Regions from separate parts of the Shewanella sp. MF05913 genome, predicted to be linked through region 2. Evidence: predicted binding sites of a transcription regulator. Region 2 holds the regulator's gene; each other region holds the start of a gene.
The links. The regulator sigma-54, encoded in region 2, starts transcription at its own class of promoters, with help from an activator protein. The targets are predictions, from matches to a motif close to GTTGGCACGNNNNTNGNNT.

Region 1: the regulator sigma-54 is predicted to act here: its motif matches at 2,679-2,697, upstream of nirB (nitrite reductase large subunit NirB).
Region 3: the regulator sigma-54 is predicted to act here: its motif matches at 3,236-3,254, upstream of flgF (flagellar basal-body rod protein FlgF).

Annotation. Positions count from the first base shown of each region.
Region 1 is NZ_JCAYNT010000001.1:355,479-360,796, forward strand. It holds gene cobA (uroporphyrinogen-III C-methyltransferase) at 1-789, shown strand, start outside; gene AC19MV_RS01600 (glycosyl transferase) at 782-1,957, shown strand; gene AC19MV_RS01605 (ANTAR domain-containing response regulator) at 1,945-2,550, shown strand; gene nirB (nitrite reductase large subunit NirB) at 2,860-5,318, shown strand, end outside.
Region 2 is NZ_JCAYNT010000002.1:518,223-523,540, forward strand. It holds gene lptA (lipopolysaccharide transport periplasmic protein LptA) at 1-116, shown strand, start outside; gene lptB (LPS export ABC transporter ATP-binding protein) at 113-844, shown strand; gene AC19MV_RS05725 (RNA polymerase factor sigma-54) at 1,253-2,737, shown strand; gene hpf (ribosome hibernation promoting factor) at 2,762-3,049, shown strand; gene ptsN (PTS IIA-like nitrogen regulatory protein PtsN) at 3,052-3,495, shown strand; gene rapZ (RNase adapter RapZ) at 3,492-4,355, shown strand; gene AC19MV_RS05745 (HPr family phosphocarrier protein) at 4,376-4,645, shown strand.
Region 3 is NZ_JCAYNT010000011.1:9,085-14,402, reverse strand. It holds gene AC19MV_RS13545 (flagellar basal body P-ring protein FlgI) at 1-951, opposite strand, end outside; gene flgH (flagellar basal body L-ring protein FlgH) at 962-1,636, opposite strand; gene flgG (flagellar basal-body rod protein FlgG) at 1,646-2,434, opposite strand; gene flgF (flagellar basal-body rod protein FlgF) at 2,446-3,189, opposite strand; gene flgE (flagellar hook protein FlgE) at 3,441-4,820, opposite strand; gene flgD (flagellar hook assembly protein FlgD) at 4,881-5,318, opposite strand, start outside.

The DNA of each region.
Region 1 (5,318 bases), on a different contig from region 2:
ATTGTTGGCGCTGGGTGTGGTCAACTCGATTTAATGACCATAAAAGCTGCGCGCATTGTCGCCCAAGCAGATGCATTAGTTTACGACAGCCTAGTGAGTAGCGATATTTTGACTTTAGTTGATACACATTGTCAGCGTCACTTTGTCGGTAAGCGTTGCGGCCAACCAAGTATTAAACAAGATGACATCAATGCGCTATTGCTAAAGCTTGCGCTACAAGGTTTGAAAGTGGTGCGCTTAAAAGGTGGCGACCCACATATTTTTGGCCGTGGATCTGAAGAAGCGCTTTATCTCGCCAAGCAGGGTATTCGTTCACAATTTATTGCCGGCGTCACAGCTGCTTTAGGTTGTGCATCAAGCACAGGGATCCCACTTACATTTCGCGGCATGGCTCGCAGTGTCACGCTGATCACTGGCACAAAAATGACCGATGTTGATAACGCTGTTGCGCCTAGCCAGTGGCAAGCATTATTAGCTGCGCAGTCGACCTTGGTTTTCTATATGGGAAAAGAGCAAGCGTCGCGTATTGCAACAGGCTTACTTACAGCACAATGCACCGCCAGTTTACCTGTCGCATTTATCACTAATGGAGGTCGGCCTAATCAAATTGTAACGTTTGCGACAGTGACTTCAATGGCTGATGCAGCGTTAACCATTAAAGACTCAGGACCCACGTTAATCATTATTGGCGAGGTGGTCAGTGTCGGCCAGCAACTTGCCTGTTTACTTGATGATATCGACTTGTCATCTTCACTGGACAATACACAATATGAGGCGCTGTATGCCTAAAATAGGTGAATTAACCCTGACATCTGCCGAAACATTTGATTTTCGGTTATTGATAAAAGCGTTGGGTAAAGGCGAAAAGGGATCTCGTTCGTTAACGTTTGCAGAAGCAAGTCTGTTACTCGAAGGGTTTGCGTTAGGGCATGCCACGCGAGTACAAATGGCGAGCGCAATGATGCTTATGCGAGTTCGCGGCGAAACCGTGGATGAAGTTGCCGGAATAGTCGCGGGATTACGTCATACGTTACATAGTGATTGGCAGTCTTTATCAGTCGATATTGATTGGCCTGTTTATGCAGGTAAACGTGAACAATTACCTTGGTTATTGCTGGTGGCAACATTGCTGGCTAAGCAAGGTGTCCGTGTGATGCTGCATGGCGATAGCCAAGCGTTACCGCATCGCCGTCATGTTGAGTCATGTTTAGATGCATTAAGTATTCGGTGTTGCACCACCCCTCAAAGTGCAGCGTTAGCATTAGCGTCTGACGGTATTGTCTATGTGCGCGCTGGTGACTTAGCCCCAGTGTTAGATGATTGTCGTCAATTACATCAAGAATTGGGATTACGCAGCGTCATTCAAACCGCTGCACGCTGTATTAATCCAAGTAACGCTCCAATCAGTTTGCGCAGTTATTTTCACCCAGGCTTAGATGATTTGCATCAACAGGTCAGCGAAGCATTATTTGCTAATAATGAATATCCAGCCGGTCATGTTGCGATTTTTAAAGGCTTGCAAGGCGAAACAGAATTTAACCCCAGAGTGGCTACGTTAATGAAAGTCGTCAGTAAAAAAGCGGCCAATGTAACCGTGTCTACCTCGACTATCCCGACATTATTAGCAGGCTTTTGTGGTGCAAAAGTGGGTCAGGCTGACCTGTCTAGCGACATCCTTGCGCTGTTATGGCGCGAAAATCAGTCATCGCTGGCAACTGAGCTTAGTGGTGTTATGTCGCGCACCATGATTGAGCAAGCATTGAGTAGTATTAGCGCGACATTAACTGCCGTAATACTGTTACTTAATCAGCAATCCCATATGGCAGGCGGTTCGCAACAATCATTGACGGTAGAGCAGGCCATTAGTTTAAGTCAGCAGTGTTGGGCAAATCGTTTGAGTGATGCGAATAACCTATTGGCTCAATGGCACAAAAAGGAGCGACCATGCGCAGTTTAATTTTTTGTGATGCAGGCTTTTCACTGGTGCCGGTCGTTGATTGTGATGTGGTGCAATACCAAGCTTGTTTGGCGGCATTTGGGCATGTCAGTGTGTTGACGTCAATTAGCCAAATTGAGCAACGTTTACATCAACAACATGTTGATACTTTACTCATTCTAACTGACCAATTGCATAGTCAAATTCAGGGGTTAATACAACGCACTTTGGCCATTAAACCTATGGTGATTATTGTTAATGCCAAGTCATGGCAACAAGATGTACTGTCACAATTACTTGATTGCGGACGAATCACTTTTATTCCCGACATGTTAACGGTGAATCGGTTAACCAGCGTGATTAGTTTGGCACAAATTCGCTTTAATGCCGCCAGTAAAACGCTCGCAGAATTTAAAAAATTAGACGAAGAGATCCGCAGCATTAAATTGCTGAGTAGGGCTAAATTGATTGTGATGCAACAAGGGTTTGATGAAACTAAAGCACACCAGATTATACAGCAGCAAGCGATGTTAAAAGGCATGTCGATGGCGCAAATGTCCGCACAAATTATTGCGCTGGTTAGCCAATCTGACCGTGCTCGTTTGGCGGAGTAAATAACATTGAACAGTGATGGTGCGCCCAATGTTGGTGCGGTTGAGCCTAAAAAGGACGTGTTATCACTACAAAGTTAACGTTGAATATTTAAAGTCTTTATAAATCAATTTATTACATAGTTTTATTTGTTGGCATAGAGTCTGCAACATCACAGTATGATACTGCAACGCATTAATGGGACATAACCCATAAAAGCACGAACAGTAAAATTTAAAAAAATCGGGATTGTAACTGGCAATGGCGCCAACTCTTTAACAGGAGTTGGCGCCATTTTGTTTTTTACCATCCAAGGCATGAAGGAGCAGGAAATGACAGTCTCAAAACCCAAATTAGTGGTCGTTGGCAATGGCATGGTGGGTCATCACTTTATTGAGCAATTATGCAGTCTAGGGCTGAATAAAACCTTTGAAGTACATGTGTTTGGCGAAGAGCCTCGTCCAGCCTATGACCGAGTGCAGTTATCTAAATATTTTGAGACAGGCAGTGCCGATCCGTTAATGCTAACCAGTGCGCAGGATTATCAAGATTGGGGCATTAATCTGCATTTAAATACTCCCATCACGGCGATTGATATCGCAGCGAAAACCGTCACAAGTGCCCAAGGTGAATGTTACTCGTATACCCGATTAATTTTGGCGACTGGTTCGTTTCCATTTGTGCCGCCAATACAAGGCAACGATCGCGCTCAATGTTTAGTCTATCGCACCATTGAAGATCTTGAGGCTATTCAATCAGCGGCGAAAAATAGTCAGGTCGGGGTGGTTGTCGGCGGCGGACTACTGGGCTTAGAAGCTGCGAATGCCATGATGCAACTTGGGGTGAAAACCCATGTTGTCGAGTTTGCGCCACAATTGATGCCCGTTCAGCTTAATGATAAAGCCGGTGAATTGCTGTGCAGTAAAATCGAGCAGCTCGGGGTGAGTGTGCATACCTCAAAAGCAACGACCGCCATTATTGATGGTGAAACTGCACTGCACCGCATGACATTTAATGATGAATCTTTTCTTGAAACCGACATGATTGTCTTTTCAGCCGGAATTCGCCCACAGGATGCTTTAGCCCGCGTGTCAAATATTAGTATTGGTGAGCGTGGCGGTATTGAAATTGACGATCACTGCCTAACGTCAGCTCCCGATGTGTATGCCATCGGCGAATGTGCATTATGGCAACAAAAAATATTTGGTTTAGTGGCACCCGGTTATCAAATGGCACGTGTAGTGGCCTCGCATATTGCCTCATTATCATCTGACACCCCAAGCCAATCGTTTACCGGCGCCGACATGAGTACCAAGCTTAAACTCTTAGGCGTCGATGTGGCCGCTATTGGCGCAAGCCGTGGTTTTGAGGATGCTCAATTTGTTGAGTTGTCTGATAATCAAACGGGTATTTATAAAAAACTCTGGCTTGATGACAGTGGTAAGTATTTAAAAGGCGCGGTACTCATTGGCGACAATAGCGATTACAGCCGCTTACTGGATTTGTATTTATCTCAGGATGAAATTGCAGGCTCTGCAGTTGAGTTATTACTTGCGGGTGCTGAAGATGAAGCCGACTTAAAAGACACGTCTATCGTATGCTCTTGTCATCAAGTGACGAAAGGCGACATTGTTGAAGCGGTTTCAGCTGGCAATCATAAGATGGCTGAAATTAAATCGTGTACCCGCGCAGCGTCGGGTTGCGGCGGTTGTGCGCCATTAGTGCAAAAAATTATTGATCAAACCTTGCAAGCTGCTGGGCTTGATTTTAATGCCGGTATTTGTGCGCATTTTGATCACGACAGACAAGCTTTGTATCACCTATGCCAAGTGGAAGGCATTAATGACTTTGATTCATTAATGCGTCAACACGGCAAACCTTCAGCAAGCGGTCACACGTATGGTTGCGATATTTGTAAACCTGCAGCCGCCTCGATTTTTGCCAGTTTACAAAACCAATATGTATTAAACCAAGACAGCGGCCATGTTCAGCTGCAAGACACCAATGATGCGTATTTAGGCAATATCCAAAAAGACGGCACTTATTCTATTGTGCCACGGGTTGCCGGTGGCGAAATTACCCCTGCCAAGTTGATTTCAATGGGGCAGATTGCCCAAGAGTATGACTTATATACCAAAATCACAGGTGGGCAGCGTATCGATATGTTTGGTGCAACCTTGTCACAATTACCTGAAATTTGGCAAAAACTCATTGATGCAGGGTTTGAAACGGGACATGCCTACGGCAAGTCTTTAAGAACGGTTAAGTCTTGTGTCGGCAGTACCTGGTGCCGTTATGGCGTGCAAGATGCGGTGGGTTTTGCCATCGATTTAGAAAATCGTTACAAGGGCCTACGCAGCCCGCATAAATTGAAGTTTGCCGTATCGGGATGTACTCGCGAATGCGCCGAAGCACAAAGTAAAGATATCGGCATTATCGCAACCGACAAAGGTTGGAACCTCTATGTGGCAGGCAATGGCGGTATGCGTCCACGTCACGGTGATTTGTTTGCTACCGATTTATCGACCGAAACGCTTTATCAATACATCGACCGTATTTTGATGTTTTACGTTAAAACCGCCGACAAACTGCAGCGCACCTCTACCTGGATGGATTCATTAGAAGGCGGCTTAGCATATTTAAAATCAGTGGTCATTGATGACGCGCTGGGGATCAACTCAACCTTAGAACAACAGATAGAGTTGATTGCAGCAACGTATCAATGTGAATGGAAAACCAGTCTTGAACAACCGGCTTTCTTAGCGCGCTTTAATGAGTTTGTTAACCCAAG
Region 2 (5,318 bases):
CCGGTAAAGGCCAAGATCGCGTCATCACGATTATTCAACCAGAAAATTTCCAAGACGAGTCAGCGCCAAAACAAAAGCTGCCTGAGATCCCTGTCAACAAGCAGATAAAACCATGAGCCAAATTACCTTAACAGCTGAAAACCTAGCCAAAAGTTATAAAGCGCGTCAAGTCGTAAAAGACGTCAGCTTAACAGTAAAAACGGGGCAGATTGTCGGTTTACTTGGCCCTAATGGTGCCGGTAAAACAACCACGTTTTACATGGTTGTAGGGTTAGTTAAAAGTGATAAAGGCCGTATATTAATTGATAATGACGACCTCACCGCTGACCCAATGCACCTTAGAGCCCGTAAAGGGATTGGCTATTTACCACAAGAAGCCAGTATTTTTCGAAAACTCACCGTGCACGACAATATCATGGCGGTGTTACAAACCCGCAAAGAACTCAGTAATGAAGAACGTATTGAACAGCTCCAGCATTTATTGGAAGAGTTTCACATTACTCACATTCGCGACAGCCAAGGCATGTCATTGTCTGGCGGTGAACGCCGTCGAGTCGAAATTGCCCGAGCACTCGCTGCTAACCCTAAATTCATTTTGCTTGATGAACCTTTTGCGGGTGTTGATCCGATTTCGGTTATCGACATTAAAAAAATTATCCAACAGCTAAAAAGTCGTGGATTAGGCGTACTGATTACCGACCATAATGTTCGCGAAACACTCGATGTATGTGAAAGAGCTTACATCGTAAGCCAAGGTAATTTAATTGCCGAAGGTACGCCTGAAGAGATCTTGAGCAATCAACAAGTTCGAGCTGTGTACTTAGGTGAACAATTCAAGCTATAGTTAGGTTATATACCCAAACAACCTGAAGATACTCGATTTCAGCAAGAATTTACACGCGTTTAGGCAAGGCATTGATTGCGGTTAATGGTCGTTCCCTTTCCAAAATCAATAACACAGCATGAACGCGTGTAAAACTTGCCCCTTGGGAGTTTCACCGTGTTCCCACTACGTTGTTGCGTTAATTTATAAGGTGCCTACATTACCGCATTAACGCGCCTAGTATTGAAAACACGGTGAAGCTCTGAAACACGTATCTTCAAGTTGATTGGGTATCCGCCTTTTAGCCTATCTAATTCATTCCATTGAACGATACCTAAATTGCGTGAAATGTCATTGACGTACGTGACACCCCATTACAGTTTTTCGAGATTGTTATTTTTATGGAAATCATCTAGGGATAAGCGGTAAATGAAAGCGTCACTCCAACTTAAAATGGGTCAGCATCTCACTATGACCCCTCAATTGCAGCAAGCCATCCGCTTGCTGCAATTATCTTCATTGGAGCTACAGCAAGAAATCCAACAGGCGCTGGACTCAAATCCATTGCTTGAAATAGAAGATGAATTTTCTCAAGCTAAAGATCCCTTAAAAGAAAGTCGCGATCAATCAGACACAGACTTCAGTGACAACAGTAATGTGAGTGTCGAAAAAGATACTTCAACCATCGATACCACAGAATCCATCAGTAAAGAAACCATGGACGACATGCCCATGGACACAACCTGGGATGAAGTCTATACCGCCTCACCGATGTCAGGGTCTGGTAGTGCCAGCATGCGTGACGATGATATGCCTTTTCAAGGGGAAACCACCGAAGGCTTATATGAACATTTAGAGTGGCAAAAAAACTTAACGCCATTTTCAGACACCGACCTTGCCATCGCAACAGCCATCATTGACGCAATAGATGAACGCGGCTATCTAACCCAAAGCACTGAAGAAATACTAGAAGCTATGGGCGATGAAAATGTTGAGCTTGATGAGGTTCAAGCGGTGTTAAAGCGAATTCAACATTTTGACCCCGTAGGTGTTGCTGCACGTGACCTTAGTGAATGTTTACTCATTCAACTGTCACAATATGCAGACTCAACTCCGCACATTGAAAATGCGCGAATGCTCATCAAAGATTATTTGGATTTAATCGCTGGGCGTGACTTTAGATTATTAATGCGTAAAACGCGTTTAAAAGAAGATGAGTTACGTGATGCCATTACCTTAATTCAATCTCTTAATCCGCGTCCTGGCTTATTGATTACTGCCGTCGATGACGAATACGTAATCCCTGATGTCACAGTATTTAAAAAGAATGGCCGTTGGGTTGTTGAACTCAATCCAGATAACATGCCTAAAATAGGTGTTAATCAGCAATATGCTGCAATGGCTCGCAGCAGTAAAAACCCATCTGATACTCAGTTTATACGAGGTCATTTGCAAGAAGCTAAATGGTTTATCAAAAGCATTGAAAGCCGTAACGATACCCTGTTAAAAGTAGCCAATTGCATTGTGCAATTCCAACAAGGTTTTTTCGAATATGGCGAAGAAGCCATGAAACCTATGGTATTAAATGACATTGCTGAAGCCGTAGAAATGCATGAATCGACCATTTCGCGCGTGACCACTCAAAAATACATGCACACCCCACGAGGGTTGTTTGAATTAAAATACTTTTTCTCTAGCCATGTCAGCACTGATGATGGCGGAGAGTGCTCATCGACAGCAATCCGCGCATTTATTAAAAAGTTGGTTGCTGCAGAAAACCAGAAAAAGCCGCTTAGCGACAGCAAAATGGCTCAACTATTGGCCGAACAGGGCATAAACGTTGCTCGTCGTACGATTGCAAAATACCGTGAGGCAATGATGATACCGCCCTCAAACCAACGTAAGAGTTTATAAATCACTCAACAATGGAGAAGTGTAATGCAGATCAATTTATCAGGGCATCATGTTGAAATAACCGAATCTTTACGTGAATACGTTCAGGAAAAGTTTTCAAAGCTTGAACGACACTTCGATCAGATCAATAATGTTCACGTTGTACTCAACGTAGAAAAATTACAACAAAAAGCAGAAGCTAAAGTCAGCCTAAAGGGCGGAGAAATTTTTGCAATGTCAGAACATACAGACATGTATGCAGCAATAGACGCCCTGATAGATAAGCTCGATCGTCAGGTAATTAAACACAAAGAGAAGTATACAAAACACTAACGATGGAACTTTGTACCATCCTGCAGCCGGAATGCACCACCTGTGCCACACCGGGCAGTAAGAAAAAGGTACTGGAACTTATCAGCGATTTAGTCGCTGCCCAGTACCCGACCCTGTCTTCGCAAGAGGTGTTTGAAAGCCTTATCGCAAGAGAAAAAATGGGTAGCACAGGTATAGGTAATGGTATTGCAATACCTCATGGCCGATTAACGACAATCGATCACCCTATTGCGATCTTTGTAAAATGCGAAGAACCCATTTCGTTCGATGCCATCGATAAACAACCTGTCGATATCTTATTTGCATTATTAGTTCCTGCAGATCAGTGCCAACAACACTTAAGCACCTTATCTTCGATGGCCCAAAAACTCAGCGACAAACAAGTACTAAAACAGCTGCGTAAAATCCACGATTCTACAGAACTCTATCAGGTAATTACGGCATGAAACTTGTTATCGTATCAGGACGGTCAGGCTCAGGTAAATCAGTAGCATTAAGAGTACTAGAAGACCTAGGCTATTACTGTGTTGATAACCTGCCATTGCCGCTAATTGGCACCTTATTGGCTCAGTTAAAAGGCAGTAATGACCTCGTAGCGATTAGTGTTGATGTGCGCAATATTGCCGAACAAGGCAAAGTGCTTCAAGAACAACTTGAAATACTGCAACCTGATACCGAAATTACCAGTTTTTTCTTAAACTCTAGCGACAAAGTTTTACTTAAACGCTACAGCGAAACCCGCAGATTACACCCGCTATCTAAAAACCATATTTCATTACAAGAAGCGATTAAATTAGAAGGCCGCTTACTCGAACCTATCGCCAAAATGGTTGATCACTATGTCGATACATCGGCACTCAATATTTACGAGCTAAGCGATCAAGTAAGACAAATATTGCTTGGCAGTGTTGATAAAGAGTTAGTGATTAATTTTGAATCGTTTGGCTTTAAACACGGTATGCCGACCGAAGCAGACTTTATGTTCGACGTGCGCTTTTTACCTAACCCGCACTGGGAAATAGAATTAAGACCATTAACAGGTCTTGATGAGCCTGTGCAAGAGTTTCTTGGCCGTCAGCCTCTGGTGAATAAGTTTATTTGGCAAATCGAAAATCTATTCGAAACCTGGATGCCACATTTAGAGCGTAATAATCGCAGTTATTTAACCATCGCCATCGGCTGTACAGGCGGACAACATCGCTCAGTTTATATCACCGACCAACTCGCTAAGCGATTTAGACAAGGCAGTAAACACACAGTCAACGCCCGCCACAGAGAGCTAAATATCAGTGAAGATCAGCTTTAGTCCTATCTGGAGTGCTAGCCATGCTTGAGCGCCAAGTCACCATCTCAAATAAATTAGGTTTACATGCACGAGCAGCCACAAAGCTAGCAATACTGGCTGCTGACTTTGATGCTGAAATCACCCTAATTCAAGCAGACAAACAAGCCAGTGCCGCTAGCGTATTAGGACTGCTCATGTTGGAAAGTGGCATCGGAAAAATGATCACTGTAACAGCAACAGGTCCAGACGCAGCAGTGGCATTAGATGCGGTGTGTAATTTGATTAACGATAAATTCGATGAAGGCGGCTAACGCGTCACGCTGATGATCTAACAGCACTTAACAAACGTAAGTTGTACTCTCTCGTGGTATTTTTTGACAATGATATTCAAGTTAAACTGAATTTATTTAACCGCTTACAGCCCACTATTCATCAATTACCATTCATCAATTACGACTCACATTTCACGGTAAATTATTTATCGTGAAATGTGAATATAATGCCTTATATATCATTATGCCTTAATCAAAAACCACTGGACACATTCAGTGTGGTCACTTGTTATACCATTTCCATTAATTATGTGACCAATCAGAGTCACTCAGACTGTTCTGTTTGAGGCGCATTGTTGTAATAATGGTTATTCCCTTTTAAGACGATGCAACAAAGAAATGAACGGTCTGAGTGCCTCCTGCAAGGCGGATTTCTGTGCCTTCTATGCTGCTTAATAGCATTTTGACGTAGAGCAACTATGCCTTCAATTCTATTACTTGCCTAGAAGACACAGAATTCCCGCTGAATGACCAGATAATTAGTGGAATTGCTATTAATGCGGATTGGTATTCCCCCTCTTCAGTCGTGCGCTGACTAAAGTACACTTATTCTTTAACGTTGAGAATGACGCTCTTAAGCAGTTTTTAAGCGCGTCTTCAAGGAACCTTGGCGCACTATTATTTATCCTCATATGAATGACAAACGTAATGT
Region 3 (5,318 bases), on a different contig from region 2:
ACGATCTTTTTCTGACACATCGATAGTGCTGTTGGTGGTGACCACGGTATCGCCACCCGCTAATGCGTTAGGTTGTGACACTTGAGTGGCCTCAGCGATGGTGACGGTTAAGCCGCCATGGGTCACCGCTGCGGGTAATAACTTAACGTGCTGACCGACCACAATGGTGCCGGTACGTGAGTTAACAATGACTTTGGCTGACTCGTCTGCTGGCTCAACTTCAATGTTTTCAAGGGTTGATAAAAACGACACTCGTTGTGATGCATCACGCGGCGCACTGACCTGAATAGAAGTTGCGTCAATGGCTTTAGCCATGTCTGGGCCAAGTAAGTCGTTAATGGCATCTGCTGTACGCTTTGCGGTAGAGAAGTCTGAGCGACGTAAATTAAACGTAAGGTAGTCGCCACTTGCAAATGGGCTGGCAACACTGCGTTCAACAATGGCGCCACTTGGGATACGCCCTACCGTAGGGGTGTTTTGAATCACTTGTGAGCCATCTAGGCCTTCGGCACTAAAGCCACTTACTATAAGGCTGCCTTGTGCAATGGCATAAACGTTGCCATCAACCCCTTTTAAGAAGGTTTGAATGAGCGTACCGCCACGTAAACTTTTGGCTTCGCCTAAACTCGACACGGTAACGTCAAGGTTTTGACCCGGCTTAATAAACGCTGGCATGTCGGCATGCACTGCCACTACTGCGACGTTTTTTGAATTAGGTTTTACCGAATCGGGTAAATTAATGCCAAAGTTTTTAAGCATGGTGCGAAAAGTTTGTTCGGTATATTTGGTTTTTTCACCGGTACCAGGTAAACCGACCACTAAACCATAACCAATCAGCTGATTACTTCTTACGCCTTGAATATTGGCGATATCTTTTATGCGCTCTGCATGAACAGGGGCTGTTAGGATTAACAGTGAGGTCATTAGCGACAACAGCAATTTGATTTTCATGTATTACTCCTTAAAAAGGCCACCAGTCACCCAAGAAAAACGAATTCAACCAACCCACTTTTTGTGAGTCTGCAAATGTGCCAGTGCCGCTGTATTGAATACGGGCATTGGCAACACGGGTTGAATCGATGGTGTTGTCTGGATTGATGTCTTGGCTGCGAACAATTCCAGTAACGCGAATAAACTCATCACCGTTATTAATTGAAATCCATTTTTCGCCGCGAATAACTAAGTTGCCGTTACTGAGCACTTGCATGACGTTAGCCGAAATGCTGCCATCTAAACTGTTAGATTGGTCGGCATCTGCTTCACGCTTGGTGTTCATGCTATCTGAGTAGCCTAGGTCAATTGGCACTCCGCCAATTGACACATTTTTACCGCCGGCATAAACAGGTGTGACATTTAAGTCACTGCCTTTAGATATGTCATTATTGGCGCTTTTTTTGGCTTGAGTAGACTCTTTAAGCGTGACGGTGATGATGTCGCCGACGCGATGCGCACGAATGTCGGAGAACAAGCTCGATGCTTGCGTATCAAGAAAAATAGATCCCGTTGCGGCTACCTGCGTCGGCGGCGTGTCTGGGTATACCGGCGCATAGAATGGGTCATCGGCAATGGGCTTTTTTTGTGTAGAACTGCAGCCTGCCAATAAAATTATCGACGCTAACGTTATGTATTTAATCATGATAACTCCTTAGAGATTCTGATTAACGTAAGACAACATTTGGTCAACCGCTGAAATGACTTTTGAGTTCATTTCGTAAATGCGCTGACCTTGAATTAAGTTCACTAGCTCTTCTGTCACGTTGACGTTAGAGGTTTCTAACGCGCCCTGACGAATGGCACCTAAACCATCTTGCGATGCAGTGCCTTGAATTGGCGTACCGCTGGCACCGGTTTCGGTGTAGAGGTTTTGCCCTAATGGGTCTAACCCTGACGGATTAATAAAGTCGGTCATGGTTAACTGGCCAATCACCTGGCTTTCTGCAGTGCCTGGAATTTGCACTGACACTTCACCTTCTGCTGACACAGTAATACTGGTGGCATCGTCTGGAATAGTAATGGCGGGTTGCACCACATAGCCTGAACCAGGAGTCACAATTTGGCCGGTATCATCCAGGCTAAATTGACCGTTACGGGTGTAAGCTGCGGTGCCGTCTGGCATTTGCACTTCAAAGAAGCCTGAGCCTTCAATCATTAAATCTAATGAGTTGTCGGTGGTGAGCATGCTGCCTTGGGTAAACATTTTTTGGGTGGCGACCACTTTGGTACCGGCACCAATGTTTAGGCCATTAGGTAACTTGGTGTTGTCGGCACTGACGCCGCCGGCTTGATTAACGGTTTGATACAGTAAATCTTCAAACACAGCGCGACTTTTTTTGAATCCAACCGTACTGGCGTTAGCCACGTTGTTAGAAATGACCGCGATGTTTGTTTGCTGCGCATCAACACCAGTTTTACTTATCCATAACGCTGGAATCATAATAATTACTCCTAACTAATTTTCATCAAGGAAGTCGACGCACGATCAATTTCTTCGGCGTTCTTCATCATTTTGACTTGCATCTCGTATTGACGCTGGATCTCAATCATTGCGACCATTTCATGTACTGGGTTAACGTTACTGCCTTCAACCGCGCCGCTTTCTACTGCAACATTGGGGTCGGTTGGCGCGTTACCGCCGGCCATAAGACGAAATAAACCGTCTTCACCGCGCATCATTTGATTGTTACCTGGATTAACCAGTTTGATGCGGGCGACTTCTTCAATGACTTCTGCGGTTGCGCCTTGCGGTCTCACAGAGATAATGCCGTTAGCGGCAATTTCGACGTGTTCAATGGGCAGTGGTAATACGATTGGCCCTGCATCGCCCATTACCGGGCGGTTGCTGCTGTTTACCAGCAAACCTGTACTGTCAAATTTTAAGCTGCCTGCTCGGGTATAGGCTTCTGAGCCATCGGCGGCTTGTACGGCTATCCATCCATCGCCTTTAACGGCGACATCAAGATTACGACCCGTGGTGACAATGGGACCGCTTGCAAAGTTACTGCCTGGGCTTTCAATCATTGAAAACACGCGGCTAGGTAAACCTTCACCAAACGCCTGCATAGAGCGAGCTTGAGTCATGTCAGCCTTAAAACCATCGGTATTGGCGTTGGCAAGGTTGTTAGCACTGACCGCTAAAGCATTCATGCCTTGCTTAGCGCCACTCATGGCAACATAAAGAAATTTGTCCATTTGCTGCTCCGTCAAACTTTCTACAAAATGAATATATGTAGAGTTATAGCAAGCATCATGCCAATGAAGTTTATTGCTAGTGAGTTATATTCAACACGCTGAATGTAGAGGAGTAAAAATAGTAGACGGGAGTGGTTGATAGTCAAAAAAACAGCAGTTTTACGATAATGAAGGCGGTATATTACTTAAATGGCAAGGTGTTGCCGACAACGGCAACACCTTGTGTGTTAATCAAAAATAGTGAGTAAAGATTAACGGATCTGTAATACTGTTTGGTTTAGAGTGTTGTTCACTTCCAGGGTACGAGAGTTAGCCTGGAAGTTACGCTGAGCGGTAATCAAATCAACCAATTCGGTGGTTAAATCAACGTTTGATTGCTCAAGCGCAGAAGACTGAATGCTACCAAAGGTACCACTATTAGCTTCACCGGCTAATGCTTCACCTGAATCTAAACTGGCTTTCCATGAGGTGTTACCCACCTGGGTTAAGCCTTGCTCATTAGCAAAACGCACTAACGCAACACGCGCTAATGGCACGGTTGAACCATTACTGTAACTAGCAGTAATTAAGCCATCCGAGCCAATGCCAACATTGGTTAAACGGCCAACGGTAATACCGTCTTGGCTTAATGCAGTCACTTCAAATGGCGAAGCATATTGTGTTGGGTTATCAAATCTGACTTCAAGTGTTTGAGTACCGTCTGAGCCAGGGTCTAATACACCGGCACCTGGTGTGCCAAGTGTTACTGTAGTGATCGGCGAAGGATTAGTCCCTGTATAAGAACCAACATTGTTAAACGAAATCACTGCACCATTCCAAGCTCCTGTACCACTTGGGTTAGTTGCTGTTGCAGTTTCGCTAAGGGTACCATCACCAACACCATCGCCATCTGCATCTATTTGATAACTCCCTGGAGTTTCCACACTAACAGGCTCACCATCAACGGCATAAAATGCAAGCCAGTTACTCTCCCCTGTATATGAGCCACCTGTAGGTTTCACAAAATAGGTGGTCATAATATGAGACTCACCTAATGAGTCATAGATGGTTACTGAAGTTGAATTGTTGTAGGTGTCAGAATTGTCTGGGTCAAATGCGCTAGGATCTAATGCATCTTCGCCGACATTTAAATTCATTTGTAATTCAACCACACCCGTTTTAACTGGGCTACCGGCAGTATCTGGAATTTGAATAGGTTTGGTTGTGGTTAAGCTCACCGAGGTTGAGTTACCTTCATCATCAACAGGGAAACCTTGTAAAAAGTTACCTGCGGCATCGACCATGTAGTTGTCTGAATCGACTTTAAAAGCACCTGCACGAGTGTAAGATAAATCTTGAGTACCGACACCAGAAGAGGTAACAAAAAAGCCGCCGCCACTGATCGCCATATCTAATGAATTGCTGGTAAATTGTAAACTACCTTGGTGAAATTGCTGTGCCACCTGCGAGGTTGATACACCGCCGCCGACCGCCGTTTTACCATTAGAGAAAATTGAGTTTGCGTACACGTCAGCAAATTCAGCACGCGACTCTTTAAAGCCGACAGTGTTTACGTTGGCAATGTTGTTTGCCGTTGTGTTTAAGTCTTTTTGCGCGGCAGAGATACCACTCAATGCAATGTTAAATGACATAATTCACCTCAAAGGTTTTATTCATAATCAACACGTTTATTTAGTAAACTGTAGATAATGTTAAGTTTCAGATACGGCAAGTACGTCAGATAACTTAATACCGCCGACACCGCGCAAATTCAAAATAGCCCCTGTTGCAGCGGTGCCTAACGACACACTGCTAACATGGGCATAAGTAGATACAGCTAAGTCCTGGGCTTCGCCATCGACTTTTCCGCTCGCCTTAATAGAGTACATTCCCTCTTTTACTGGCGAGCCATTTTTATCCAGTCCATCCCAGGACACATCAACGTTACCGCCAGCGCTGCCATCCACACTAAAGGTTTTAATGAGCTGTCCAGATGCATCTTCAACTCTAACCGTAATCGTATCCATGGCTGACGGTGTACTAATGACGCCATTCATGCTCGGACTCTCAGCTGAAATAGCTCCAGTGTCTGAAGGAATTAACACCTTACGGCCAACGAGACCCGATGCTTGCAATGCCTGACTGGAGCT